Regions from separate parts of the Bacillus sp. Medicinal_06 genome, predicted to be linked through region 1. Evidence: riboswitches for the same ligand, from Rfam matches in the RefSeq annotation. Region 1 holds a riboswitch; the other holds the start of a gene.
The links. Region 1 has a riboswitch for cyclic di-AMP ahead of AC1M36_RS10345 (hypothetical protein). Riboswitches for the same ligand answer to the same signal wherever they lie in the genome.
Positions count from the first base shown of each region.

Region 2: linked by a shared signal. The riboswitch ahead of AC1M36_RS10195 (APC family permease) and the one ahead of AC1M36_RS10345 (hypothetical protein) in region 1 are both predicted to bind cyclic di-AMP.

Region 1 covers NZ_JBWYHD010000004.1:7,749-27,459, reverse strand. The annotation lists gene AC1M36_RS10420 (sugar ABC transporter substrate-binding protein) at 1-582, shown strand, start outside; gene AC1M36_RS10415 (sugar ABC transporter ATP-binding protein) at 579-2,066, shown strand; gene AC1M36_RS10410 (ABC transporter permease) at 2,044-3,057, shown strand; gene AC1M36_RS10405 (hypothetical protein) at 3,112-3,345, opposite strand; gene AC1M36_RS10400 (patatin-like phospholipase family protein) at 3,431-4,285, opposite strand; gene AC1M36_RS10395 (MarR family transcriptional regulator) at 4,413-4,874, opposite strand; gene AC1M36_RS10390 (MFS transporter) at 5,024-6,232, shown strand; gene AC1M36_RS10385 (cupin domain-containing protein) at 6,479-7,033, opposite strand; gene kdpDN (KdpD-like non-kinase potassium sensor) at 7,155-8,300, opposite strand; gene kdpC (K(+)-transporting ATPase subunit C) at 8,364-8,942, opposite strand; gene kdpB (potassium-transporting ATPase subunit KdpB) at 8,962-11,055, opposite strand; gene kdpA (potassium-transporting ATPase subunit KdpA) at 11,078-12,742, opposite strand; gene kdpF (K(+)-transporting ATPase subunit F) at 12,762-12,842, opposite strand; gene AC1M36_RS10355 (signal peptide protein) at 12,839-12,943, opposite strand; cyclic di-AMP (ydaO/yuaA leader) riboswitch at 13,045-13,190, opposite strand; gene AC1M36_RS10350 (hypothetical protein) at 13,454-13,684, opposite strand; gene AC1M36_RS10345 (hypothetical protein) at 13,701-14,099, opposite strand; cyclic di-AMP (ydaO/yuaA leader) riboswitch at 14,193-14,340, opposite strand; gene thiD (bifunctional hydroxymethylpyrimidine kinase/phosphomethylpyrimidine kinase) at 14,622-15,434, opposite strand; gene AC1M36_RS10335 (thiazole biosynthesis adenylyltransferase ThiF) at 15,451-16,470, opposite strand; gene AC1M36_RS10330 (thiazole synthase) at 16,463-17,233, opposite strand; gene thiS (sulfur carrier protein ThiS) at 17,236-17,439, opposite strand; gene thiO (glycine oxidase ThiO) at 17,455-18,564, opposite strand; gene tenI (thiazole tautomerase TenI) at 18,557-19,177, opposite strand; gene AC1M36_RS10310 (ABC transporter substrate-binding protein) at 19,188-19,711, opposite strand, start outside.
Region 2 covers NZ_JBWYHD010000003.1:606,260-616,237, reverse strand. The annotation lists gene AC1M36_RS10230 (TcaA 3rd/4th domain-containing protein) at 1-833, opposite strand, end outside; partial or broken gene AC1M36_RS10225 (M23 family metallopeptidase) at 1,066-1,926, shown strand; gene AC1M36_RS10220 (Nramp family divalent metal transporter) at 1,969-3,267, opposite strand; gene trhO (oxygen-dependent tRNA uridine(34) hydroxylase TrhO) at 3,807-4,781, shown strand; gene AC1M36_RS10210 (DUF1877 family protein) at 4,844-5,176, opposite strand; gene AC1M36_RS10205 (GNAT family N-acetyltransferase) at 5,855-6,058, opposite strand; gene panE (2-dehydropantoate 2-reductase) at 6,285-7,217, shown strand; cyclic di-AMP (ydaO/yuaA leader) riboswitch at 7,347-7,492, shown strand; gene AC1M36_RS10195 (APC family permease) at 7,639-9,465, shown strand.

The DNA.
Region 1 (19,711 bases):
AATATAGCTGTAGTATGGGTTGGCGGCTTTGCTCCAATGGAACGTCGCAGCGTTATCATTGATGCATTTTATAAACGTTATCCAAATATAAAAGAAGTAGCTCGATTCGGTACTGCTAGTAATAACACGCCACTAGATACACAAACACAAGTAGAAGCATTATTAAAGAAATATCCTAACAAAGGCGATTTACATGCTATTTTTGCTTCTTGGGATGAATTTGCCAAAGGGGCTGTAAAAGCACTTGAACAAGCTGGTCGCACTGATATAAAAGTATACGGCATTGATTTAAGCAACGAAGATTTACAATTAATGCAAAAAGAAAACTCACCTTGGGCTGCCACAACTGCAACTGATCCAGCTGAAGTAGGTAAAGTACAGGTACGCTTCCTGTATAAAAAAATTGCCGGCGAACATACGCCAGATATTTACTCGTTAGACCCATACATTGTAAAGAAAAATAGTTTACCTACAGAAAGTATCACTATGGAACAATTGTCTAAATACATAAGCGGCTGGGGAAATTCAAAAGATGCGTACTCACCTTGGATGAACAAATTAGAGAAGGAGAAAAAACGATGACATTCTCACTTCAAAACATCACACATTCTTATACAACTACCCCTGTGCTACAAGATGTTTCCATAGAGGTACAAAAGGGAAAAATTCATGCGTTACTTGGAATGAATGGTGCAGGAAAAAGCACCTTATTAAAAATAGCAACTGGCGAAATCCGTCCAGTTGCCGGCAAGATAAAAATTAATGAACAAACCATTTCTTTCACTTCGCCAAGAGATGCAAAAAAACATGGTATTGCTTTCGTTACACAAGAAGTAGATCACGGGCTTATTCCAAATTTGTCTGTATTAGAAAATCTACTAATCGATTATTTAGCACTAAATAGTAAAATTCTATTCTCAAAATCACAACTAACACAGCTTGCTAAAAAATATTTGCAAGCCGTGCACATCGATTTAAACGTTTGGGAAGATATTTCAAACTGTTCTTTACATGAAAAACAATTACTTCTTATTGCAAGAGCATTATCTAATAACACAAGTTATCTTTTATTAGATGAACCAACTTCTTCACTTGGGCCAAAAGAAGTTGAAAACTTTGGTAAGCTATTGCAGCAATTAAAGGCGCAAGGAATTGGAATCGTATTAATTTCCCATCGCTTATCAGAAATCAGAAAATTTGCAGATGTTGTAACTATATTACGAAATGGTACCGTTGCATTATCAGAAACGATCACAAAGATTACTGACCAAAAAATTGTTGAAGCAATGACAGGAAAACAGCTTTCAATTCCTGTAAATACAAAAACGAAGCAACATACAGAAGATATATTTCAAGTTCATCATCTTCAGTTACACAAAAATCGTTCTCCTGTTTCGCTTACTATTCGAAAAGGAGAAACAATTGTTATATATGGATTAATCGGAAGCGGGAAAACAACACTTGCGGAAACATTATTTGGTGCTCGCCATGCTTATCAAGCAACGATAAATGATAAAAATATAACCATTAAGACACCACGCGATGCCATTGAAGCAAAGATTGCACTTGTACCTGAAGAAAGACGAAAACAAGGATTATTCTTATCTGAAAACATTATAGAGCATATGAATTTACATCAATTAGGTTGGAAACAAAAAAAATTAGAAATCAGCTGTGCTGAAACGGCTATCACTTCTTTCAGCATTTCACCAAGTAATCCAAAAACTTCCGTCCATTCACTTAGCGGTGGTAATCAGCAAAAAGTTTCTATTGCGAAATGGACTGGCTTTAAGCCCAATCTCTTTCTTTTAGATGAACCAACAAAAGGTGTCGACGTAGCTGCAAAACAAGACATTTTTCAATTTATTCGGCACATTACAGAGAAGGGAAGTTCCGTTCTCTACTTTACAGGCGAACAGGATGAAGCATTACACATTGCTGATCGTATTTTAATACTAGTGAATGGAGAATTTATAGGTGAATACCTTCCTCATGAACTTTCACCTGAACAACTTTTACATTTATCTGAAGGGAGCTATTCCGTTGAATCTAGTTCACGAAACTAAAACGAAAAAAACATTCCTATCTACTAATCTTTTTTATCAATTTAGTACAATTGCTATTATTATAGGCGTGACAATTTTCTTCTCAATTGTAAATGATTCTTTTTTAACTTATAACAATATTAGTGACATTTTACGTTCCGTTTCTATCGTTACATTACTTGCAATTGGGGTCACCTTCACATTAATTGTTGATGGATTTGATTTGTCAGTTGGCTCTACAGCTAGCCTAGCAACAATCGCCTCTGCTGCATGTCTCGTTTTATATCGCCAAGAATTATGGATGACACTCCTTATCCCTATTCTTTGTGGCCTATTAGTCGGGTTGTTAAATGCACTACTTATTATTCGTATTAAATTACCTGACTTACTAGCTACACTAAGTGTCATGTATATTGTTAATGGCGTACACTTAACATTTTCAAAAGGATCTTCTATTTACGAAGGAATGTCTGGAGCAAACGGAACTGCTTCAGGACATTTTATTCCATCCTTTCTATTTATCGGTCAAGGGGCTCTTGCTAGCATCCCAGTTCCTGTTATTATCATGCTTACAGCAGTTCTCATTTCCTATCTATTTCTAGAAAAAACAACGTATGGTCGTTTCTTTTATATAACAGGTGGAAATCGCGAAGCTGCTAGACTAGCTGGAATTCCTACAGATCGTTATCGTTTATATGCTTATATGATTAGTGGTTTATTCGCCTCGATTGGTGGGATTATTTTGAGTAGCAGAATTGGAACAGGGCAAGTTTCAGCTGGCGCACCATTGCTAATGGATGCCGTTGCAGCTGCTTATATTGGCTATGCAATGTTTGGCGCAAAAAAGCCAAATGTAATTGGAACATTTCTTGGTTCTATCTTAATTGGAATTATATTAAATGGTTTAACAATGATGAATGTTCCTTATTATGCACAAGATATTATAAAAGGTAGTATCTTAATTGGTGCACTTGCATTTTCATTTACAAAAAAGAAGCTTACTCGCAAATAGCGAGGGAAACAAAAAGCCTTGGTTCACAAATTTTGAGTGAACCAAGGCTTTTTTCTAATACTCTTCATTCATTTGCAATTCTTTACTATACTTTTGAATCAAAAACGAAGAAATAAACATCACCAGTCCCGCGCTGAAACCAATGAGTTGATCTAATAAAAATTCATCATGAATCATAAAGCGTAATAGAAATACGCCGCCAAAAATAATCATTGCCAAATACCCAGTGTGCCGAAGTCCTTTATATACATTTCCCATATGTACCATTCCTTCAAATGTTATATCCATATTATACCACATATTGAAAAGTAATAGATTTTATATTCAATCTATTTAAAAAACAAGAAAACCTCTTTAAGAGGTTTTCCATCCATTAACTTTGTAAAAACGCCTGTAAATCCGCAAACTGTCTCGCAGCATCCTTATATCCTTGCTCATATAAATTTTGCAGTTTTTGTGGGTCTTTTTCCATTCGGTCTACTTGAAGTGGCACTTCTGGACGAATGACGAATAGATTGCCAGCTAATTCTTCTTTTTCAATGTAATGAAGCGTCTCATTGTATGTTTCATAGCGAGTTAGCATTGTATTTACAAGGTGTGGATATTTCTTATAAGCCTTCGCTGCAATCCATCCAAATTTTGATTTTTTCTTAGCATATCCATGATTTCTCGTTAAAATAACAACTGATTTCTCATAGCCATCTTTTTGCGCTTTTCGAACTGGAATTGGGTCCGAAATGCCGCCATCCAATAATTGTTTACCACGATAATTTACAACTGGTGCGATAAATGGCAATGAGCTAGATGCTTGTAGTAACGTCAATGCATCTTCATTTGTACCTTCTTTTTCAAAATACATTGGTTTACCTGTTTCACAGTCTGTCGTCCCTACTAGAAAACGCTCTGCACTATTAAAATATGTGTCAAAATCAAATGGCACGTGCTTTTCTGGAATTTCACGAAAAATAAAGTCCATATCAAATAGCTGTCGTTTTTTCCATAAATTTTTGTAAGATAAGTATCTTGGATGTGTTGCATAATCAATATTTACTGTTTTATTTCGATTTCTTTGTCTTGAAATATATGACGCCGCATGACAAGCTCCTGCTGAAACACCAATAATATATGGGAAATATAAATCCTGTTCCATAAAGTATTCTAGTATTCCCCCCGTATATACGCCGCGCATACCGCCGCCTTCTAATACTAACCCCGTATTTTCAAGCATTGTTTTCTCTCCTCTTTATATATATAGACTCTTTAATTATTCATCTTGTTAAGTATCTCTTTCTATTATATACGAGTCTCTCCAAAAACCATATTCAGAAGGCTTAATGCGAGCAGAAATTATTCCTCTACTTTTCTAAATGCGCTCCTACATCCTTTATAAACCTTTGAATCAATGACAATTCCTCTTCTGTATATTGACTTAAAAGTAATAGCCACTTCTCTTCAGCTTGTTGATGAAGTGTCTCATGTGCTATATAAATTTCATTTCCACTATCTGTTAAACGGAAAAATATTTCTTTTTGATTATCTAGCATTTTCATCTTTTCAACAAATTGTTTATGAAACAATTTTGTACAAATTTTAGAAATGGCTCCCTTTGTCATTCCCATCTCTTCCGTAATCGCTGTCACATTCATTAAACCTTTTGTTCCTATGCATTGAATTACGTGTAGTTCTGATAGAGACATACCGCTTACACCTGTCTCACGAAGAAACCGCTCATCATTTTCCTTCATATGCTCTTCTTTCTTATGAACAAGTGTGCGAATATCCGAAAGTATTTCTATTTGCCTTAATGTACGGTCCAAATCGGATCCCCTCCATAATACGGTTTAAGTTTCCATAGAAACAATTTAACTATATACCATTGTAAAATCATTTTTTTATCTTTACAAGTGAGAAAATAATGTTAAAATTAATTTAGTTTCCGAGGAAACTAAATTAAGGAGGGTTTATTATGAGACATTCATTATCTTCATCAAGATTAAACTCCATTCTATACATTGTTTGCCTGAGTGCTCTATTAGGTTCTTTTGCTCAAAATATTTACACACCTATTTTACCAATGATTCAAGATTCCTTTCACACCTCTCTTTATCTTGTAAATTTAACTGTCTCTATTTTTACTTTTGTTCTTGCCATTATGCAGCTTATTTATGGACCATTCATTGATACAAAAGGGCGAAAATATATTTTGATTCCTAGCCTATTCATCAGTACAATCGGTACCATTGGCTGTGCTTTTACAGCAAATATTTATATATTTCTTATTTTCAGAGCCGTTCAAGCAATAGGAATAGCAGCCATTCCTGTTGTAGCTGCTACCATTATTGGTGACTTATTCGAAGGAAAGGAACGCGGAAAAGCGATGAGTCTTTACCAAATGATACTTGCCCTTGCTCCTGCTGTAGGTCCTCTCATAGGCGGTTATCTTGGAAATATAAATGGTCACGTATCTATTTTTCTATTCTTATCTACAATTGGTGTATTCCTGTTAATTGTAAATGTTACATTGCTACCAGAAACAAAACCCGCTCTGCCTAAAACAGCTAAAAAAGCTAAGCCTTATCGGAGTATTTTAAGAAATAACACTGGATTTTCTATCGCAATCATTGGCTTTATACAGTTTTGTATTTACTTTTGTTTTCTCGTTTTTTTACCTAGCATACTCACAAATTTATTTCATCAAAATGCAGGTGAAATTGGAATGATATTTGTACCAATGTCCTTATGTATTATGCTAGGAAGTTATTGCTACAAGTTTTTACAAAGATTCCTTACTACAAAACAAGCTTTACTGATTACTAGCTTTTTCAATATCATATGCGTCATTCTATTCTCTTTCACATACCATCTAAGTATTCCCACGGTTCTCCTTGTCATATCCCTATACGGTTTTAGCATGGGGTTATCCATGCCGACACATACCACTTTATTAACAGAAGAATTTGTAGAAGAAAGAGCAACTGCCATTGGAATTTATAACTTTATTCGTTATATTGGAATGGGCATGGGACCAATTGTAGGTGGTTTTCTATTATTTAATCAAAATTACTTTTGGATCTTCTTTACAGGGGCAGTTCTTTTTCTAATCGTGGTCTTATATTCGATGAAAAAGCTAGCTCATCATCCTGTAAGAAACGCAGAAATTCAAAAGGCTAAATAACAAGCAAAAAAGAGAGTATCCGAGAACAGCTCTTTTCCTGGACTTAGACATTCTCGCTTTATGTAGTTTTTGAATAAAGTCTGATTAAAAACACCCCACAAACTTATATTTTAAAGTATATAAGAAGACTCCATTTTGAAAAAAGATTGATCAAAATGGAGTCTTCTTCAGCAAATTTAAATTTTTTTATAAAAAGTTTGATCGTTTTAAGATACGTTTTATCGAACATTAGCACCTATTAGTTGATTAGTAATAGCGGCTTTCTTCAGTGGCAATTGCTTTTGTTTCATGAACTGTACCATACGGATGCTCTGGCGGTGCATAGATAGCGTAAATTTTAAGTGGTATATTACCCATATTGGTTACATTATGCCATTTTCCAGCAGGTATCATAATCGCATAGTCATCATAGGCCATTTCTTGAAAATCTAATTTATCTTTGCTATCCCCCATTTGAACAAGCCCCTGACCTTCTTCAATACGTATGAATTGATCAGTTGTCGGGTGGACCTCTAAACCGATATCACCTCCAACATGAATACTCATCAGAGTCACCTGTAAGTTTTCCCCTGTCCATAAAGCGGTGCGGTAAGTATTATTTTGCTTAGTAGCTTGGTCAATATTCACTACAAATGGTTTCGGTCCATAATCTGTTAATCTGCTGCTTCCGTAATAAGGATTCCAGTTGTTATTGTTCCTATTACAATAATAAGGATTCCAATTATATATCCAATTGTTGTTATTCCAATTGCTATGCATTGGATTTTCCCACTGATAGTGATGGCATGATTTACGGTACATATTCATGCTCCTCTCATGATTTCATTTACCTTTTATCCTATGCAGCTGCCTATTTATATGGATGCAAAATGGGGATAAATGGGCAGTAATAGATGATCAAACTTTATTTCAAAGAAACACTTTACACTCTTTGATCAGCAACAATATGAATATCAATATGCTTCGTTTGCCTCATAATTTCATTTACAATAGATCCTTTTCTAATTTCTTCCCATCTTGTTCTTGCTGATTGACCGAGTAAAATTTGAGTGACCTGTAATCGTTTTGCAACTTCAATAATGACATCAGCTGGTTTTCTTCCTTTTGCTTCTTCCAACAAAAACGTAGCATGAAATTGATTCGTCAATGATTGCCACTCATCAATTGTTTGCCTTTTGCTTACCGATAATGATTCTATCTTTTCTCTTTCAACATTTAATACATATAATTCAGCATTTAATCGATCTGCCATACGCCAACCACGCCGTATTAATTTCTCTGCTGTTGAACTATATTGCACACAAACGAGAATTTTTTCCTTTACACCTATTGGATCCATTACCGATTGGCTAATTTTATCATCCATATCGTCTGCAACTTCTCTAAGCGATAACTCTCTCAAAGCTCCTAAATTATTAACTGTAAAAAAGTTTTGTAAGCTTTTCTGAATTTTTTCTTCCTTATATATCTTTCCATCAATTAATCGTTTCCGCAGCACTTCCGGTGTTACATCAACAAGTTGAATCTCATTTGCTTTTTGTAAAATAAAATCTGGAATGCGCTCTCGTACTTTTACGTTTGTAATTTGTTCTACAATATCATGAACGCTTTCTAAATGTTGGATATTAAACGCTGATAATACTGATATTCCCGCCTCTAATAGTTCTTCTACATCCATATATCTCTTTTTATGTTTTGATCCTGGGATATTGCTATGTGCTAGTTCATCGACAACAACTACTTGTGGTGCTCTCTTTATAATCCCTTCTACATGAAGCTCATAAAATACTTTTCCTTTATAGTTTATTTCTTTTAAAGGGACTTTTTCTAAATCAGCAATTGCTTCTTCTGTCTCTTTTCTTCCATGTGTTTCAATTAAACCAATGACAATATCAATGTTCTCTTTTTTCATTTCCTGCGCATCAAACAACATTTTATAACTTTTTCCTACTCCTGGAGCAGCACCTACATATAGCTTCAATTTCCCTCGATTCATTCTCCTTATTTCCTCTAAATATTCCTCTGGTGATCTTCTTTGAAATGTGGGTTCATCATTTTCAGCGTACATATTCTTATCACATCCTTACAAAACGAACTACCTCAATCGATATGGATTGAGGTAGTTTATCTATTATTTTGTTAGTTTTTGCACTTCGATGTTTAACTTTAATACATTGACACGTTCTTCCCCATATAAACCAAGTGCACGACCTTCTGTATGTGAAGCAATCATATCTTTTAATTTGTCTTTTGAAATTTGTGTTTCTTTCGCAACACGATCCACCTGTGCGTATGCGGATTTTGGACTAATATCTGGATCAAGTCCAGAAGCTGAATTTGTAATTAGATCCATCGGCACTTCAGTTACTGGTACAGAAGGATTATCTTTTTTCCATTTTTCAATACTTTGTTCTGTACGTTGCAGTAGTTCCGGATTAGAAGGCGCATAGTTATTAGATCCAGAACCTTCTGCTTTATACTCAATACTGGATATACGCCCTTGAAAATATTTTGGAGATTTAAATTCTTGACCGATTAATTTAGAACCAATTACTTTACCTTTATCATATATTAAACTTCCATCTGCATTATCCTTCATCGTTATTTGTGCAACCCCAGTTACCGCAGATGGATAAATCAATCCACATAACACAACAAGCACACCAGTTAAACGAACGACGGGTCCTAAGAAACTTTGTTTTTCTGTCATGAGTATGTCCCCTTCTCTATTAAATGAATAGTCCAACGACTAAATCAATGAGTTTAATACCGATAAATGGTACAAGTACACCGCCAAAACCGTAAATAAATAAGTTACGCGAGAGCAATGCATTCGAACTCATCGGTTTATAAGAAATTCCTTTCATTGCTAGCGGAATCAACATTGGGATGATGATTGCGTTAAAAATGAGCGCTGAAAGAATGGCTGAAAATGGCGAATGTAACCCCATAATGTTTAATGCTTCCATTTGCGGAATTGCCACTGTAAACATTGCAGGTATAATCGCAAAATACTTCGCAATATCATTTGCAATACTAAATGTCGTTAATGCACCACGCGTCATCAATAACTGTTTTCCAATTGCTACCACTTCAATAATTTTCGTTGGATTGGAATCTAAATCAATCATATTCGCTGCTTCTTTCGCCGCCGCTGTACCACTATTCATCGCAAGGCCAACATCAGCCTGTGCAAGTGCCGGTGCATCGTTCGTACCATCACCCGTCATTGCAACTAATTTTCCTTTTTCTTGCTCTGCTTTAATAACAGCTATTTTATCTTCTGGCTTACATTCTGCTACAAATTCATCTACCCCCGCTTCTTTGGCAATCGTTGCCGCTGTTAATGGATTATCACCCGTACACATTACGGTTTTAATCCCCATTTGACGAAGTTGTTCAAATCGCTCACGCATACCCGGTTTTACAGTATCCTTTAAATAGATTAAACCGAAAATACGATTCCCCGCTGCAACCGCAAGTGGTGTTCCACCTTCTTTTGCAATCAAATCTGCCTTTTGATGTAAATCTTTCGGAATCGTTCCACCTTGAGACTGCACCCAATCAACGACCGCTCCAACAGCTCCTTTTCTTACCTTTACTCCATCGTTTAAATCAACACCACTCATTCTTGTTTCTGCTTTGAATGGAACAAATTCTCCTGTTTCTGCTTCTGACGCATTGTAAGAAAGACCTTTTGAGTTTACATACTCAATAACGGAACGGCCTTCTGGTGTTTCATCTAATACAGAGCTAAGCGCCGCCCATTTTGCTAATTTTTCAATTGTTTCATTTCCGGCAGGTAACAAAGTATGCGCCATACGATTCCCAAATGTAATGGTACCCGTTTTATCTAAGATGATCGTATTGATATCCCCTGCTGCTTCTACTGCTTTCCCGCTCATTGCAAGTACATTAAACTTTGTGACACGATCCATCCCAGCTATCCCAATCGCAGATAACAATCCACCAATTGTTGTTGGAATTAAACAAACAAGTAAGGCAACGAGAATCGATGTATCAATTTGAAAACCTAAATAATTCGTAAATAACGGCAGTGTGACAACTACAATTAAAAAGATTAATGTTAAGCTAGTTAGTACTGTATTTAACGCAATTTCATTTGGCGTTTTTTGACGTGTTGCTCCTTCGACTAACGAAATCATTTTATCTAAAAACGACTCACCTGGATTACTTGTAATCTGTATCGTAATTTCATCACTCACAACCATCGTTCCGCCTGTCACAGAACAAAAATCGCCGCCCGCTTCTTTCATTACTGGGGCTGATTCCCCTGTAATAGCGGATTCATCTACCGATGCTAAACCGCGTATAACTTCTCCATCACCTGGGATCATCTCGCCTTGTTTCACAAGAACGATGTCACCCTTTTTCAAACTAGATGCTGAAACTCTCGTAACCTCTCCATTTTCTTTTACAATATTAGCAAAGACATCTTTTTTCGACTGTTTTAACGAATCAGCTTGTGCCTTTCCCCGTCCTTCTGCCAACGCTTCTGCAAAATTTGCAAAGAGAACTGTAAATAATAGAACGAGTGTAACTGTTATATTGAACCATAATGGAACATTTGTTGATAAGCTCGGTACAATTGATAAAATCAATGTAATGAAAAAGCCAATTTCCACAACAAACATAATTGGATTTTTAACCATTTGCTTCGGATTTAACTTTACAATGGATTGTTTTAAAGCAGTTGATACAATATCACGATCCATTGTTTTCGCGCTTCTTATTTCACCATCTTCTCGTTTTGGAGATGGCACGGCTTGTATATGCTTCTCTTTCACCATAGCTGGTCTCATGTTTATTCCCCTCGCTTCTTTCTTATAGAGTTAGAAACTCTGCAATTGGCCCTAATACTAATACTGGGAAGAATGTTAATGCACCAACAATAAAAATTGTGCCAACGAAAATTCCACCAAATAAACCGTTATCCGTTCTGAATGTTCCGACTGTTTCCGGTACTAATGTTTTCTCTTTCAATGAAGCTGCCACTGCAAGCATTGTGACTAAGCCAAAGAAACGAGCTAAATACATCACAAGTCCGGTTGAAATATTCCAAAATGGTGTATTATCTGCTAATCCTTCAAAACCAGAACCATTATTTGCTGCCGATGAAGTAAATTCATAGATTACTTGTGTAATACCATGGAATCCTGAATTTGTAATTGCATCCGTGCCTAAACTTGTAGAAAAAGCAATCGCTGATGCACCCAAAATTAATAATGGTTGGAATAATAATGTTACTGCGATTAGCTTCATTTCTTTTCCTTCTAGCTTTTTACCAAGAAACTCTGGTGTACGTCCGACCATTAAACCTGAAATAAAGACCGCAATCATCGCATACATCATAACATTTATAAATCCTGCCCCGACACCGCCAAACACTGTATTTAACAGCATATTCACAAGTGGTAACATCCCGCCAATTGGCGTAAATGTATCATGCATCGCGTTAACCCCACCTGTTTCAGAAGCAGTTGTTACTGTCGCAAATAAAGATGTCATTACTGTTCCTAATCGAACTTCTTTCCCTTCCATATTCCCCTCTGTACTATCCATTCCTAAATGATTTAATACTGGATTTCCTTGTAATTCAGCCGTTACAACTGTACCAAATCCAATAATAAACATCATGAGCATGGATACAAATAAAATTCTTCCTTGTTTTTTACTGCCTATCATTCTTCCATATGTGAATGGAATTGATGTTGTAATCAACATCATAAGCATCATTTGTAATACATTTGTAATTGCTGTTGGGTTCTCAAAAGGATGTGCCGAGTTAACCCCAAAGAATCCTCCACCGTTATTCCCTAGCATTTTAATAGATTCTAAAGATGCTAACGGACCGCGCGGAATCATCTGTTTTGCACCTTCAAGTGTATGTGCTACCGCAGTGCCACTGAACGTTTGTGGCATTCCTTGTGCTATGAATACAAGTGCCATAACAAATGCGATTGGCATTAACACCCTTATAATTGATCGAACAAAATCAACGAAGAAATTTCCTAATTCTTTTCCTGCTAGACCACGAATAAATGCAATTGCTAACGCTAATGTTGTCGCTGGTGCAGTAAACATCATAAACGTAATTCCAATCATCTGTGATAAATACGACAAACCACTTTCACCGCTATAATGTTGTAAATTTGTATTCGTCATAAAACTAATTGCTGTATTAAATGCAAGTGTAGGTTCCATACCCTCCACTTTACTTGGATTTAATGGGAGAATACCTTGCAATCTAAAAACAAGATAAACAAATAGAATCATAAGTCCATTTGTTAACAACATCGCTAATGCGTATTGTACCCATGTCTGATTACACTGCTTTATACCACCACATTTAAAAATGACTCCTTCAATTGGTCCAAATACTTTCTCTAATGTTTTACTACCTTGAAACGCTTTTTCTAAATAAGCCCCCATCGGTTTCGCTAGTAGCACAAATAATAATATCGTTACGATAGCTGCCACCCATACCATCATCGCCTTTTCCCCCTAATTAAAACTTCTCCGGATTTAATAACGCATAAACTAAATACACAGTAATCGCTGCTACAATAACTGATAAGGCAATCATCATGATTGCTTCCCTTCTTTCACAACTTTATCTGACCAGCTCGTAAGCCCTATCATCGATGCTACTAATACAACAAAGATTCCGATTATCACTACATCTAGCATTCCAATCCCTCATTTCAAAATGTTAAAATTTACCATTTACCTATCAAAAAAAGAACACTGAGGCTCTACTCAGTGTTCAAAAATGAACAACACAAAAGTAAACCTCCTCTCCAAACGCTTACGAGGTTAGCTGTCGGATTCGGGCCTAAAGAGTAGCCCTACTTTCGTAATGAAAGATTCACCCCAAGTGACAATGCACAAAATTGGTTCCCCCGCTCCAAATAATTGGACTCAGCGATATCAGGTTGTTTTTGGAAATTTTTATGAACAATTTATGAATGTAAATATACTCCTCTCTATTTCACTTGTAAAGAGGAAAATTACCTAAAATAAGAAAATATCCCGCCGTTTAAGCGTTTACATTAAGGGTTTTTAATATTTTCTCATCTGTTTCCTTGTCTTTCCTTTCTTTTTCATTAATCATCTTTTAAATATGAAAGAAAAAAGAGCGAATGATTTTAAGTGTATAGTTTGTAACACTTAAAACTCGCTCTCTTTTCTATTCAAAACTTATTCTCTTTGTAAAAATGAACGTAAATTTCTCCCTCGAATATAAATTTGTGACAGCTCCACATGCAGTTTCTCATATTCAATAATATCCGCTTCTAAATACAAATTATCTTTCGATGGCAAGACTATATATGGATCTGGAAAAATAGGATCTTGCATGGCTAATTCTTGAACTCGCTCCAATGATACCGCCCAACGATTTGCTATATCCTCACGTAATAACACCTTCATCTTCACTTCCTCCGCCCTATTCAAAAAATAAAAAAGAAATGTTATCACAATTTGTAAACACTACAAATTTAGCTCCAATTGTTTCATAGAGCCTTACGGGATATCGTTTATTCCTTGTAACAACTGTAATAGGCGCTTGAAAAGAAAAGCGAATGCGCTCCGTAAAGAAACTAACCGTTGGAAGTTCATCTCCTAGTAAGATTACTTTTTTTATTCCGTTACAAATACTTGTTATATTTAGTTCCTTATTGCAGTAATACGTTGATTCAAAGCCATATGCTCGCACTTCATCTGCTATTTGTTCATTTGCTGTAAAAATAATTAAATCACTTTGAAAAGATATTAACTTTCTTAAACTATTTACTTTACTTTCTTCCCCTACACAAACGAGTGTTAATTCTTTTTCCTCATCCATGTACATCTTCCTCCTTAGCATAAAAGAATTCGAATATAGATTGATATTCTCCTATACTAATCAGACCGATGAAGCGATATATCCATCCATGCACCATCCTCTCCCAAGACGCTTACGAAGTTAGCTGTCGGATTCGGACTTTGAGAGTAGCCCTACTTTCATCATGAAAGATTCACCCCTAGTGACCATGCACAATTTGGTTCCTCCGCTCCAAATGAATTGGACTCAGCGTTACAAAAAAAGATTCTGGCTGATATAATACTCCTAAATATGGAAAAAGTAAACAACAAAAAAGCCAGTTATATGACCGTTAAACGGGAGAGATAGAATTTTTAGCAAGAGCGCTGTAGAGAAAAATTGGCAAATGAAATTTTATCGGCGCAAATCCAAATATATCGACCGTTTCTCAACATATATCAGCGATTTTTTCAATATATCGGCGATTCGACAAAGGATATCGACCGCGCGACAAATAACGACAAAAACAGGAGCCTGCTAGCTCCTGTTTCCGAATACGAATATTTATACACGTGTTTCTTGTCGTTTATATGCAAAATGATTCGTTGGTCCATGACCACTTCCAATATTTAATTGCTGTTCAATTGCTATGCTAATAAACTGTTTCGCTTCTTGAACCGCTTCTTCAATCGGATACCCTTTTGCAAGTCCCGCCGTTACAGCAGATGCAAATGTACAACCACTACCATGCGTTTGTTTTGAATCAATTCTTTCGCTTCTAAATTCAACAAACTGCTGACCATCAAAAAGTAAATCAATTACTTCGTTACCTTGGTATTCAGCATGTCCACCTTTCATAAGAACATACTGAGCACCTAATTTGTGCAATACTTTTACAGCTTCTTTGCTATCTTCTATATTATGAATCTCCATTCCTGTTAATACTTCTGCTTCCGGTACATTGGGAGTTATAACTGTGGCAATTGGTAGTAAATATTCCTTTAATGCTTGCACAGCTTCTTGTTGTAATAGAGATGCTCCACCTTTTGCAATCATAACAGGGTCTAGTACAATATTATTCCAGCCAAATTTTTTAATGTTTTCTGCAACAACCTTAATAATTTCGCTACTAAATAGCATACCAAGCTTCACAGCATCTGGTGTTAAATCTGTACCAATAGAATTTAATTGCTCCTGAATCCCTTCTATTGCAACTGGATATACACCTTGCACACCAAGTGTATTTTGGGCTGTAATAGCAGTAATAACCGTCATTCCATATACACCTAGCTCTTGAAATGTTTTTAAATCTGCTTGAATCCCAGCACCACCGCCGCTATCAGATCCAGCAATTGTTAAAGCTTTATTCACTTTCATCTCACTCACCCTTTTCCTATCCAAAATAACGATGGTAAATTGTTTTTGCTTCTACTATATCTTTCGTTCCATGTACAAGAACCCGGCCATCTTGAAACGCAACTAGTCTCTTATCTTCAACCGAAAATGATAATAAATATGGATTCACCATTAAATCAGTTACACGATCGCGCAGCAGTTCTTTATACCGTTCAAAATCTAATTGTTCTTTATGGGGAGGTCTAATTTGAACTGTATTTCTCCCGCATAAAACTGCAGTTTTTGACGTATTATCCTTATTTAAATACGGATACACAGCTTCCTCACCACATGAAGGACAATTATGTTTTCGAAGTTTTTGTACATTCATACATGAATATTCATTTTTCCATACATCAAACGATACAAGCTCTTCCCTAAGTGCCTCATCATCTCCTACTAAAAGTTTAAGAGTTTCCGTTACTTGGTGAGAAACAACGAGAGATACAGCAGGTGAAATGATCCCTGCTGTATCACATGTCGCTCCGCCAAGCGGGATGGATTGTAATAAACAAGATAGACACGGAGTCTTTCCTGGTAAAATCGTATAAGAAAGACCGTAGCTTCCTACACACGCCCCGTAAATCCACGGAATAGAATACTTTTGTGATATATCATTAACGATAAAACGTGTTTCAAAATTATCAGTCGCATCAATCATGATATCAACATTTTTAACGAGCTCTTCTAATTCTTCAGCTGTTACATCCTGGACAAGAGCCTTTATCGTTACATGACTATTAATTGCTTGCAAGCGCCTTTGGGCTGCTATAGCCTTGGGAAGATTATTTTCTACATCCTCCTCACAATATAGCTGCTGACGTTGTAAATTACTCCAATCAATATAATCGCGATCGACAATTGTTACACGGCCAACACCAGCTCTCACAAGCATCTCTGCATTCGCACTACCAAGTGCTCCCGCCCCGATAATTAGTACATGCTTTTCTCCTATCTTTTGTTGCCCTTTTTCTCTAATTGGAGAAAATAGCTCTTGGCGAGAATATCGATTATTCAACTACACTCATTCCTTCTAAAGGACTACTTGCCGTCGCGCAGCGCTTACGTGCAATACGCCCTGCTTCAAATCCTAAGCGCCCTGCATGAATACCTAGTTTCATTGCGGATGCCATTTTAATAGGGTCTTTCGCGCCTGATACAGCTGTATTTAATAACACGCCATCTGCTCCCAATTCCATTGCAAACGCAGCATCCGCTGGGCTACCAACACCAGCATCAACAATAACTGGTACTTTTGCTTGCTCAATAATAAAGCTTAAGTTTAATGGGTTCACAATGCCAAGACCTGAACCAATTGGTGATGCACCAGGCATAATCGCGTGAACACCAAGCTCTTGTAATTTACGAGCTAATACAACATCATCTGATGTGTAAGGAAGAACGATAAAACCTTCTTCTAGTAGCATTTCAGAGGCTTTTAATGTCTCTACTGGATCTGGTAATAACGTTCTGTCATCTCCAATAACCTCTACTTTTACCATGTCACAAAGCCCTGAAGCTTTTGCTAATTTCGCAATACGAACTGCTTCCTCAGCATTTTTCGCTCCTGCTGTATTTGGTAGTAATGTATACTTTTTCACATCAATTTTTTCTAACAAATTCGGTTGGTCTGCATCAAATATATCCATACGACGTACTGCAAATGTTAAAATTTCTGCTTCTGATACTTCAATTGCTTTTCTTTGTACATCATAATCTGAAAATTTTCCTGTTCCTAATAAAAGTCTAGAATTGAATGTAAATGGTCCAATGTTTAACATAATCAACCGCCTCCTACGAAAGTTACAATCTCAATTTGGTCTCCATCAAAAACAGATACGCTTTGATGGTCTTCTTTTGTTAAAATATCTGTATTGCGTTCTACTACAACAATCTTTGTATCTAATCCTAAATGCGTAAGCAGTTCTGCTACTGTCTTAACACTCCCAGGTACCTCTACTTGCTTACCATTAATTTTTAAGTTCAAGCTTCCATCCCCTTTCTAAACCGTTTTAGAAAGCAATGAATCTAGTAAATGACTCCCCTGCTTTCCTTCTATTACATCTGCCATATATTGACCAGAAACAGGACTTAATAAAATTCCGTTTCGGTAATGGCCTGTACAAGCATACAATCCCTTTATTTCCTCATGCGCTCCCATATAAGGAACTTCGTGATTAGATTGCGGGCGTAACCCCGCCCAAGCACTTTCCCATTCTGCTTCTTTCAAAGCTGGTAAGATTGTATAAGCACGCTCTAGTATTGAAGTGATACTTTCTGGTTGTACAGATTTATTAAAGGTATGAGGCTTCATTGTTGCTCCAATTACATAACGTCCACCACGTTTTGGCGCGATATAAAATCGTTCTTGAAAAATAGGAGATTTTAGTAGGGGTTTACGGCTCTTTACAGCAACAACTTCTCCTTTCACAGGGTATGTACCCCACTCTTTATCAAAATGATGAAGAAGTTTTGTGCTCCATGAGCCCCCGGCAATTACTACCTTTTCACATAGAATCATACCTTCATTCGTAATAATCCCTACTACTCGATTGTTCTCTATTTTGATATCAAATACTTCTGTTTGTTCATATATATCAGCTCCAGAAACGGCTGCAGAATGCGCAAATGCTTTCGTAAGTTCCGGCGCAGTGACATGACCATCTTTCGGATAGTATACAGCCCCCATAATGGATGAAGAGAGGAATGGCTCTTTTTCACGAAGCTCATCCCCGGTCATAAAATATGATTCTTCACCTGTTTTCTGTTGCCAGCCCATAATATCTAGTATTCTTGCCTTCTCATCTTCAGTTTGAGCAATACGATAGATACCTTTCTCTTCATACCCAATATCAATACCCGTTTTTTCACGTAACGTTTCTGCAAGTTGCGGAAATATTTCACGGCTTTTCCTAGCAAGCTCAAATAGTGGATCATACGCATCCCACTCCGCCTGTACACCAAGCAAACCTGCCGCTGCTTTAGAAGCTTCAGATGCAATTCTTTGTTTCTCAACAATCACCACTTGGTATCCTCTTTCCGCTAGAAAATGTGCAACTGAACTACCCATTACACCACCGCCAATAATGGCTACATCATATACCTTACTCATGATTTTCCGCCCACTTTCTTATTGTTTCCTTATACAATCTTGCTTTCTCGTATGGAGTACGATTACTGACAATTCCAGACATAACAGCAATACCACTCACACCAGACCGAAGAACCTCTGCTGTATTTTCAGGTGTTACCCCTCCAATAGCTGTAATCGGTATCGTTAATCGCCTTGCCATATCTGAAATTTCTTCTAATCCTCTTGCCGGAACGCCCCTCTTACAATCCGTTGGAAATACATGGCCATAAACAAGAGAATCTGCACCGTTTTTGAAAGCTGTTATCGCTTCTTCCAAAGAATGCACAGAATACCCAACATGCAAATACGAAAACTTTTCTTTCACAGACCTAACATCTGCACTTCGATATCCCAATTGGACGCGAGGGATATGTAATAAAATTGCAATATCGATTCGGTCATTTATCACAAGCTTAGATGCTGGAAAGCCCCTCTTTAGGAGACCTTCCACACCTTCATACAACTCTTTCGTACTTTTTTCTCGCTCACGAATATGCAAATAATCAATCTCACTCTCAATTTGCATCGCTACATTCGTTAACTCTTCGAATGTCATCTGACCATTTGAGATAACATGGAGCTCGCCTTTCATATTCACTCGCCTACTTTAAAATATTTTCAAATAATTCATTGGCAGGAATGCTTTCTTTTGTCATTCCTTTTTCTTTCAACCATTTATTTTGTTTTTCCCATGACTCTTTTGTGTCTGATAAAAATGGCTCATCTTTCGTTTCCATTTTCTCTAATAAAATTTTCATACTTTCTTTTTCAACTTCCGGAACAAGCGGGAAGTTTTCTTTTTCTTGATGATCTAATAAAATATTTAGTGCTTCATCTGGGTTTTTCTTCATGAAGTCGTAGCCCTTTTTCGCACCACGTAAAAATGCTTGTAATGATTCTTTATCTTTCTTCAATGTTTTATCACCTGTGACAAAAACAAGTTCATGATAATTTGGTACACCATACTCAGCTGGATTAAAGTATGCTGGCTCATGGCCTTGATGGCGCATAACAGGAACTTCATGGTTAATGTAAGCACCTGTGACAGCATCTACCTTTTTCGTAATTAACGCCGGCACCAAATCAAATCCAACATCTACTACTTTCACAGCACTAGGATTTCCAC
Region 2 (9,978 bases), on a different contig from region 1:
GCTAAATTATATTGCTTTTTCGATTTGATTTCAACTTTCTGTAGTTCACTTTTCCCTTTACCCCACGGAAATTCCGTTACTCCTTGTAACGTAATGCCATCTTTTACAGGGCCAAATTGAACATCATCTTCAATTTCTTTTGTTTTCTTACCATTTACCAATAAAGTGGTTGGAATATCGATGCTAACCGGTACTGTTTCACCGGAAAAGTTCAAACTCGCTGTTTCCTCAAAATCGTCTATATCAAAAAGTGTGACCTTTTCTTGATCCTTAACAGTTACATAATCAAAATTTTTTTGCCCTTTAATAACGTATACACCCGGTCCAAATGTACCTAACATGATTGATTCCTTATCCATGTCAATATTTTTGTCATTTAGGATAACTTTTGCTCCCTTTTCTCCATTCACTTTTAGCTTATATCCTCGTGCTTTAAGAATGTATTTATCGCCAAATAGGCTGTCTTCTTTGGTTATGTAAAATGGACCGATACTTGAAATACTATTACCAGGATATAATTGGGAAATTTTATTATTCGATATTCCTTCAGTTTCATAGTAACTTGCCTGTGCATTTAATAACATTATTTGATCTTTGAAATCGCGTTCTTCTTCATTCAAGTAATTAATAATACTTTTAGCGCTATTTTTATCCCATTGTAGCCCTTCATCGACCGTAACCAAATCCATCAACCCTTCGGCATCCCCACTTCTAACCTTTTCTTCAAATTCAGCTGAAAGATCCGATGGGGAAGGTGATTTGCCTATTACTAAAAAAATAATAATTAATACAGCAACAGTTGGTATTCCAAAGATTAATAATTTCTTTTTCATAAAATCCCCTCCTCTAATTCTCATCATTCTTATAATATGTGGGAATCTTCAGATTCATAATGGATATTTAGAATTTTAAAATCTATAAAAAAATGATGTGGAGTAACTTTATTGCTACTCAACAGTTCCTTAATCCGCCTTTCAGTTCAGACCTTCTTTTCACTATAAAAACACCCCTTTAGATAAACAGATCCAATGGGGCAAAACGTCGCGACTTTATTTAAAACATCGCATCTTTTTTATAAACTTCGTGACTTTATTTCAAATCCACAGTAGTGTAGCTATCTTTGCTTGGTGGGGAATACAAGCTTTTAGTTTCTTTTCCATCGTTATTTTAATCATCATAATAACTACAATTAGTTGGGATGTGTTTTCTAGAAGTTGTATAGATAAAATAATTATTTTTATTTTGGTTTTATCTATAGTTGGGGCTTGGCCAGCAGGATGATTTGTTGGAATAGGACAAATTGCTTACCCGGCCGATGTTTATTCAATAAAGCCAAAAGTCATGGTTCGTTTGCCATTGAATCAAGCTGTATTAGTAGGATGGGGAGGGGATGAGCTGGATACGAATTATCACGCTTGGGCACCTAATCAACGCTGGGCATACGACCTTCTCATTCCGCCAGCTGGTATAAAAAGCTCGAAGTTAGAAGATTACGGTATATATGGTGCGGAGGTAGTAGCTCCGGCTTCGGGAACAGTTATATCGGTTCATAATGATGAACCGGATTTGAAACCAGGAACTGATGATTTTGATTCGATGACAGGTAATCACATATATTTACGCTTAGAGGAAACTGGAACATACTTAATCCTTGCTCATTTGCAGAAAGGATCAGTACAAGTGAAAGAAGGGCAATATATAAACGAAGGAACAGTGATTGCAAAAGTGGGGAATTCAGGGAATTCCAGTGAACCGCACCTACATATACACCATCAACGACAAGATCCATCTAAGACGAGTTTGTTTCTTTCAGAAGGATTACCATTGTATTTTCGAGATATAGAGGGAACAGCTATGCCAAATGGAGGAGTCCGTTTGAAGGATGGTAAAGAGGTATCGATAGGGGATGTCATTTCACCTAAATGAAACAAAAAGGATGTGATACAAATGTGTATCACATCCTTTTTGTTATTGTCCTGTAAATGTTTGATACAGTAAGAAAATATTTAAAGCGATAACTAACGCAGCAATTAGCCAAGCAATTGTATTTGTAATACGATGATTCACTAGCGCGCCCATAATGTTTTTGTTACTTGTAAACAGAATAAGCGGTACTAATGCAAATGCAATCCCAAATGATAATACGACTTGACTCATAACGAGAGCGTAAGTTGGATTTACCCCTAAAGCGATAATAACAAGAGGTGGGATCATAGTAATAAATCGTCTTACATATAAAGGAATATGCATACGGATAAATCCTTGCATAATAATATCACCAGACATTGTACCGACGGAAGAACTAGATAAACCAGCAGTTAATAATCCAATTCCAAAAAGGCTAGCTGATACAGGGCCAACTAAGTTGCTAAACTCATTAAAAGCAACGTCTAAATCTTCAACATGTAAGCCGTTTTTGAAGAATAGAGCGGCTGCTACGATGAGCATACTTGCGTTAATTGCTCCAGCAATCACCATTGCGATAATAATATCAATGAATTCGAAGCGGAAAATCTTTTTTCGTTGTTCATCTGTTGTACCGACTACGCGGCGCTGCGTTAAAGCAGAATGCAAATAAATTGCATGTGGCATGACTGTTGCACCTAAAATCCCAGCTGCAAGTAAAATACTATCTACACCTTGAAATTTAGGAATAAATAGCCCTGAAAGAAGGGGGCTTAGCTCTGGTTTTGCGTAAAATACTTGTACACCAAACGCTACAACAACGATAAAGACCATTCCTGTAATAACAGCTTCTAATGGACGAAAGCCTCTGCGCTGAAACTCGAGTATAATAAATGATCCAACTGCGGTAATTAAAGCAGCGGGTAACATTGGAATGCCAAACAATAAATATAACCCTAAAGCCGCACCGATAAATTCGGCTAAATCAGTAGCCATAATCACGAGTTCACCTTGTATCCATAAGCCAATTGAAACGGGTTTTGGAAAGTGCTCACGAGCGACTTCAGGAAGGTTTTTTCCAGTTGCAATCCCGAGTTTTGCTGATAGTGATTGAATTAAAACGGCCATTAAATTGGAAGCGAGAATGACCCAAAGTAGTAAGTAACCGTATTGTGATCCAGCTGCAATATTTGTAGCAAAGTTCCCAGGGTCAATATAAGCAACAGATGCGATGAATGCTGGTCCTAGAAAAGGTAATAATCTCTTTATTCCTTTTGTTTCACCACTTAAAGCGAGTTGAGCAGATTGAACTGTTGTACTTTGTGAAGGAGCTTGTTCATCTTTTGTTATAGCTTTATTCATAGTAGTTTTCCCCTTTAGTTTCTTAGCTTAATGCAATCATTGTATGTATTCGTATTAGTTATTTCAATACATTTAAATATTTTTAGTTGATGTTTTTATTTGAACATAAGTGTTTCCTTAATGCAAATTATATGACTTAACGCAATAAAAGGTGCATTCGAAATAACTATGTAACAAAAATAAACGAGGAAGCCTAAATACAGTTATAACTTTTGGAATTGTAGGAGAATAAAGAGAGTTGACCTATAATATGGAATGGAAAAGGGTGTTTTTTAATTGTAAAATAGGATTCACAGCATATTAATTGCTGGAAACGAATTTGTATGTTATATAATATATTGGGATTACATCACAACCGTAGTGGATTGTTATGTAATCTCGTTTTTCATTTGCGTTAACTTCTGGGAAAACATTGTAAATAGGAGAAAGTTATTTGAACAATAGTTAACATATCTTTTCTTATTCTTATATGTTCCGATATGATCGTTAACTTATACATGATTTTAAAATATCGAATTTAGATAGGTGGTAAAAATAAAATGTTAAATCCAAAACCATACAGAGTGTTATTGTACTACATGTACACAACAATTGAGAATCCGGAAGAATTTGCAGCTCAGCATTTAGAATTTTGTAATTCACTTGAGTTAAAAGGAAGAATTCTTGTGGCAACAGAGGGAATTAACGGAACTGCTTCAGGTACTATTGAACAAACAGAGAAATATATGGAAGCAATGAAGAACGATCCACGTTTTGAAGGGATTGTATTTAAAGTAGATGAAGCGGATGAGCATGCGTTCAAAAAAATGCATGTGCGTCCTCGGTCAGAGCTTGTTACACTTCGCCTAGAAGATGATATCAATCCGAAAGAAACAACAGGTAAGTATTTAGAACCAAAAGAGTTTTATGAAGCAATGCAAGAAGAAAATACAGTTATCATTGATGCAAGAAACGACTATGAGTTCGATTTAGGTCATTTTAGAGGTGCAGTTAAACCTGATATTCACTCTTTCCGCGAATTACCAGATTGGATTAGAGAAAATAAAGAAATTCTCGAAGGTAAAAAGATTTTAACGTATTGTACAGGCGGTATTCGTTGTGAGAAGTTTTCAGGCTGGTTAGTTCGTGAAGGGTTTGAAGATGTAAGTCAGCTTCATGGCGGAATCGTAACATACGGAAAAGATCCAGAAGTACAAGGTGAACTTTGGGATGGTCAATGTTACGTATTTGATGAGCGTATTGGTGTACCAGTGAACCAAAAAGAACATGTTATTGTTGGAAAAGACCACTTTACAAAAGAACCATGTGAGCGTTATGTAAATTGCGCAAACCCAGAATGTAACAAACAGATTCTATGTTCTGAAGAAAATGAGGCGAAATATTTACGTGCTTGCTCACACGAATGTCGTGTCCACCCGCGTAACCGTTATGTGAAAGAACATGAGTTAACAGAAGAGCAAGTGGCTATCGCATTAGCAAAAATTGAAGAAGAAAATCAAGTGAAATTAGGATAATCGTTCACTTTAATAAAAAATGGATCTTCTCGTAAAAGAGAGGATCCGTTTTTTATTTCTATTTAGATAATGAAAAAGATTACACATTGCTTGTTTGCAGCAGCTTGTTCATATAGTTCTTGAATTTCTAAAAAGTAACTATAGGTATATTCTAATATTTCATCTGGGCCATCATCTTCAACAAGTGGATAAAGTTGTTCATCCATTAATTCTTGAAAGTTGAACATGTTGTTGAAATCAGATTTGTTTAAATCTTGTATTGCAGAATAAGCCTCTTCGACTTCACTAGCTGTAAGATAAAACGTACCGAGAGAATCGTTATCTATGATGGAATCATTAAGTGGTACGACATGTCCAAGTGGTGGTTCGCCTCCGCCAATTTCACCACATAAAATAAAATGGAGTAATTACCATGACTTATCGATATCTAACTCAGCTTCTTTAAAATAAATATCTAACTCATTGGTTTTGATTTTACTTAATTCTTCATCTGTAACTAATATATACTGTCCAATCATCCCCATAATAGCCAGCTCCTCTAAAGATTTTGAATTTAGTATATCATTTTTTATAGGTATGGATAGAATAAGTACTTTGAAAATAAGGGGAGGAAAGGGTATTTCAACTCCTTTTTAAGGGATGAGGAAATACAGATTACTTCTGGTGAATCAACACAAGAAAAGTGTTTAAATAAAAGAGTAGGTCATAAAATTTTTTGACTTACTCCTTTTATAATTATTCATTAAGAAGCTAAAACTTAATTGTTATAAGGATGTTATGGTTTTTTTTGGATTTTTATTTTTTATGAAGATATTTTCTTAGTCTCGTTAATTAAAGTTTCACTTTATTAGTAGTTAGATTTCATATTGAACAAGTAATGAATCAAAAATCTCCATTTTCGTATTATTGATATTTGCTAAAAAGAAGAGCAGCTACTTACTCTTGTTATAATCAGATCTTGTTAAACCGTAAACAACAGTATCTTCATATACTTCCCAGTACAAACAACTTTGTTTAAATGTTCATTCTTGTGTCAATCCCAATTTTGCATGACTTTAGAAGAGGCAGGGTTTTTAGTGAAAGCTGTCCCCCTTATCCATAGCTGTATGGGTAGAGGGGATCCACTCTTCTGCCCAGCCATCTGGATAAGGGTGAGGAATAATTGTAGTAGTTTTCGCCACCTCTTTATCTCCTGCTAATTCTTGAACTTTAGGAGCATCATTTAATTCAAATGGGCGTATGGTTAATCTCTTAGATAAGAACATTGGATATTGCATTTCTTCTCATCCTTTCTAACTATACAAGTTTTTACTAAGTGTATAATACATAAATTGAAATGTGACTAATCTATTCGTTAATAACATAATGAATAATATTATATAGTATATAGCCCTTAACTTTTGTTAAAAAGTTGAATTTTCTGTTTGTTTGATGGATCAGATGTATAATATAGTTATGCTACAAGGATGTAAAATTTTCATGTTTGGAAAAGAGGAGTTTTATATGCGTATTTTAGTATTAGGAGCTGGAGGCGTCGGAGGATATTTTGGTGGACGTTTAGTAGAAAAGGGGGAAGATGTCACTTTTCTCGTTCGTAGTAGGCGAAAACAACAATTAGAAGAAAAAGGTCTCGTTATTCGGAGTACGAATGGAGATTTTTCATTTCAACCCAAATTAGTAACGAAAGAAGATGTCGTTTCTCCATTTGATGTAATTTTATTCTCAACAAAGGCATATCACTTAAAAGAAGCAATACTAGATTTGAAGCCGTTTGTAGGTGATCATACAGTTATAATTCCGCTACTAAACGGTATTGCTCATTTATCACTTTTACAACAGGAGTTTGGTGAGGAAAAGGTTAGTGGTGGTTTATGTTTTATAGAGACAACTTTAAACGATGAAGGAGAAGTCGTACAAACCAGTGTTGCTGATAGACTTGTGTTTGGAGAAATGAAACACCATGATTCAGCAAGGATACAACAAATTGCTACAGTATTAACTGGAACGAAAGCGAGTTTTGTTCTAAGTGAAAATATTTTGCGAGATATGTGGCATAAATATTTATTTATTACAGTAATGTCAGGTGTGACGACGTTAATGCATGCACCGATAGGACCGATTCGCGAAAGTGATGGTGGCCGCGATTTTCTTCGAAGTGTATTTGAAGAATCAGCACAGATTATGAAAGTATTTGGTGCTCCGATTCAAGAAAATATTGTTGAGGAACATATGAAGACAATTGATAAAATTTCTTATGATATGAAGTCATCTATGCAGCGAGATATGGAAAAAGGTTCGTTAATTGAAGGAGAACATTTGCAAGGATATTTATTAAAATTAGCAAAACAACTTCGTGTAGATGCACCATTATTGAAAGCGGTCTATCAAAATTTAAAAGTATATGAAGAAATGACTTTAAATAAAGAACCGGTATAGTTTTTATAGCACCGAAATGATTGAAGGATAGAAAAAGTATCATTACTTTTCTATCCTTTTTGTATTCGGCGGGTGAAAATTTTTGTTTACTTTTTTAAAATAAAGGAGTATTATAATCCACAGTTTCAAATTTCTAAATCGCTGAAACCGCATGGTACGGGGGACCCGTTTTTATGGATTATTGCATAATCCAAGGGGTGAATCCTTGAAAAAGGTAGGGCTACTCATAGGCCCGAATCCGACAGCTAACCTCGTAAGCGTTATATTGAGAAGGAAGGTGGAGCTTGTGCGACAAAAAAATTGATGTCTACAAGTCTATTTGTTATGGCTTGTAGACATTTTTTTGTTTTCTGAAAAGATAGTTTATTAGCTTTAACTAGCAAAGAATTGTTCGTACAAAATTATTGGAGAGTGGACAGCAGTGGTTTCATCTATAAAAAGATTTTTAATTGGAAGACCGTTAAAATCAACCGAATTAGGAGAGCAAAAGCTTAACAAAAAGAAAGCGTTAGCTATTCTTTCTTCTGATGCTTTATCATCAGTGGCATATGGTCCAGAGCAAATATTAATTGCCTTAGCGACAGTGGGTGCGTTAGCATTTTGGTATTCCATTCCGATTGCAATAGGAGTATTAATTCTGTTAACAGCTTTAATTTTATCTTATAGACAAATTATTTTTGCGTATCCTCACGGCGGGGGAGCGTATGTAGTATCAAAAGAAAATTTAGGTGTGAATCCAGGGTTAATAGCTGGAGGATCCTTATTAGTAGATTATATTTTAACAGTTGCAGTAAGTGTATCGGCAGGTACAGATGCGATTACATCTGCCTTTCCTAGTTTACATGAACACAATGTAATTATTGCGATTATATTTGTATTATTTATTACAATATTAAATTTAAGAGGAGTAACAGAGTCCGCTTCTGTTTTAGCATATCCAGTTTATTTATTCGTTTTAGCATTATTTATATTAATAGGAGTAGGAATATATAATATTGTAACTGGTCACGTTTCACCAAATTTGCATACGCCAATTGGAACACCAGTTGCTGGTATCAGTTTGTTTTTGTTGTTAAGAGCATTTGCATCAGGTAGTTCGGCTTTAACAGGTGTTGAAGCAATTTCTAATGCAATTCCAAACTTTAAAGATCCAGCCCCTAACAATGCAGCAAAAACATTGCTGGCGATGGGGGCTTTACTGGCTGTTTTATTTTCTGGAATTGTTTATCTAGCTTATTATTACGGAATTACTCCTAGCAAAGAAGTAACCGTAGTTTCACAAATTGCTGAGCAAACATTTGGACGGAATTTTATGTACTTTTTTATACAAGGTACAACAGCTTTAATATTAATTCTTGCTGCTAACACCGGCTATTCAGCATTTCCTTTATTAGCAGTTAATCTTGCGAAAGATAAGTTTATTCCAAGAATGTTTACGATTAGAGGCGATCGATTAGGCTATTCAAACGGTATTATCATACTTGGAATTGCTTCTATTATTTTAATTATTGCGTTTCAAGGTCAAACAGAACATCTTATCCCGCTATATGCAGTAGGGGTATTTATTCCATTTACGTTATCTCAGACTGGAATGGTAGTAAAATGGATTCGTGAAAAGCCACAAGGGTGGATTTTGAAATTAACAATTAATTTAACAGGTGCCGTTATTAGTTTTATCGTTATGAGTATGTTCTTTTTAACTAAGTTTGCACAAGTTTGGACTGTGCTTGTTTTCTTACCTGTTATCATTTTTATTTTCCATCGAATTAAAAAACACTATGAAGCAGTAGGAGATCAGTTAAGCCTTAAAACTTGTGAATCAATTGTGCCAATCGAAGGGAACGTAATCATCGTTCCTGTAGCCGGTATGACTCATGTAGTAGAAAATTCATTGAATTATGCAAAGTCTCTTTCACCAGATCAAATTATCGCCGTATATGTTGCATTTGAAAGAGAAGATGAAAAGAATTTTGAAGAGAAGTGGAAGAAATGGCAGCCTGAAGTTAGACTGGTGACACTTCACTCTCATTACAGAAGTATTATTCAGCCACTGACCAAATTTATTGATACAGTTCAATATAAAGCAAGTGAATCAAATTACCGGGTTACTGTAGTAATACCGCAATTTATTCCTAAGAAAGGCTGGCATAATATTCTTCATAACCAGTCGAGCTTATTAATTCGTGCATTCTTGCTTTATAAGAGAAATGTAGTTATTACGACGGTACCTTATCACTTGAAAAAATAAAGAATAATAGATTTTTTTGATAGCTTTACTTGGGTAAAGCTATCTTTTTATATTTGCGGAATAATGTATATACTATGCATAATTGCATATCGGAGAAATAATTATATTAAAATAATTTTATTTCGAATTAATAAGCAGGGCTTTCTATTGTTATTTATGGGGATTTAAAGTAGATGAGCCTCTTTGATTTTATTGTGGAATAAGGACATGAACTTTTGAAAATAAAGGGAATTAAAATACTTCTTTACGATGAAAAATAGCTGTGTTTAAATGAGGCTACAGTATAAAACTTGAATTTAAATAAAGTGACTTGTTCATACTTTGACAAATTTTTGGTAAAAAATGAATAATATTTTTATGTAATATATTCAATGTATGAATGTGAAAATCTTTGTAAATAGCAAAAAATATACAAGCTTATTCATTGTTTAAAAGTATGATGAGTAGTTAATATGATATTTCTTAAGTTCAAGCAAGTACTGCAATTTAATTTTATTAAATTGAGAGAGGTGG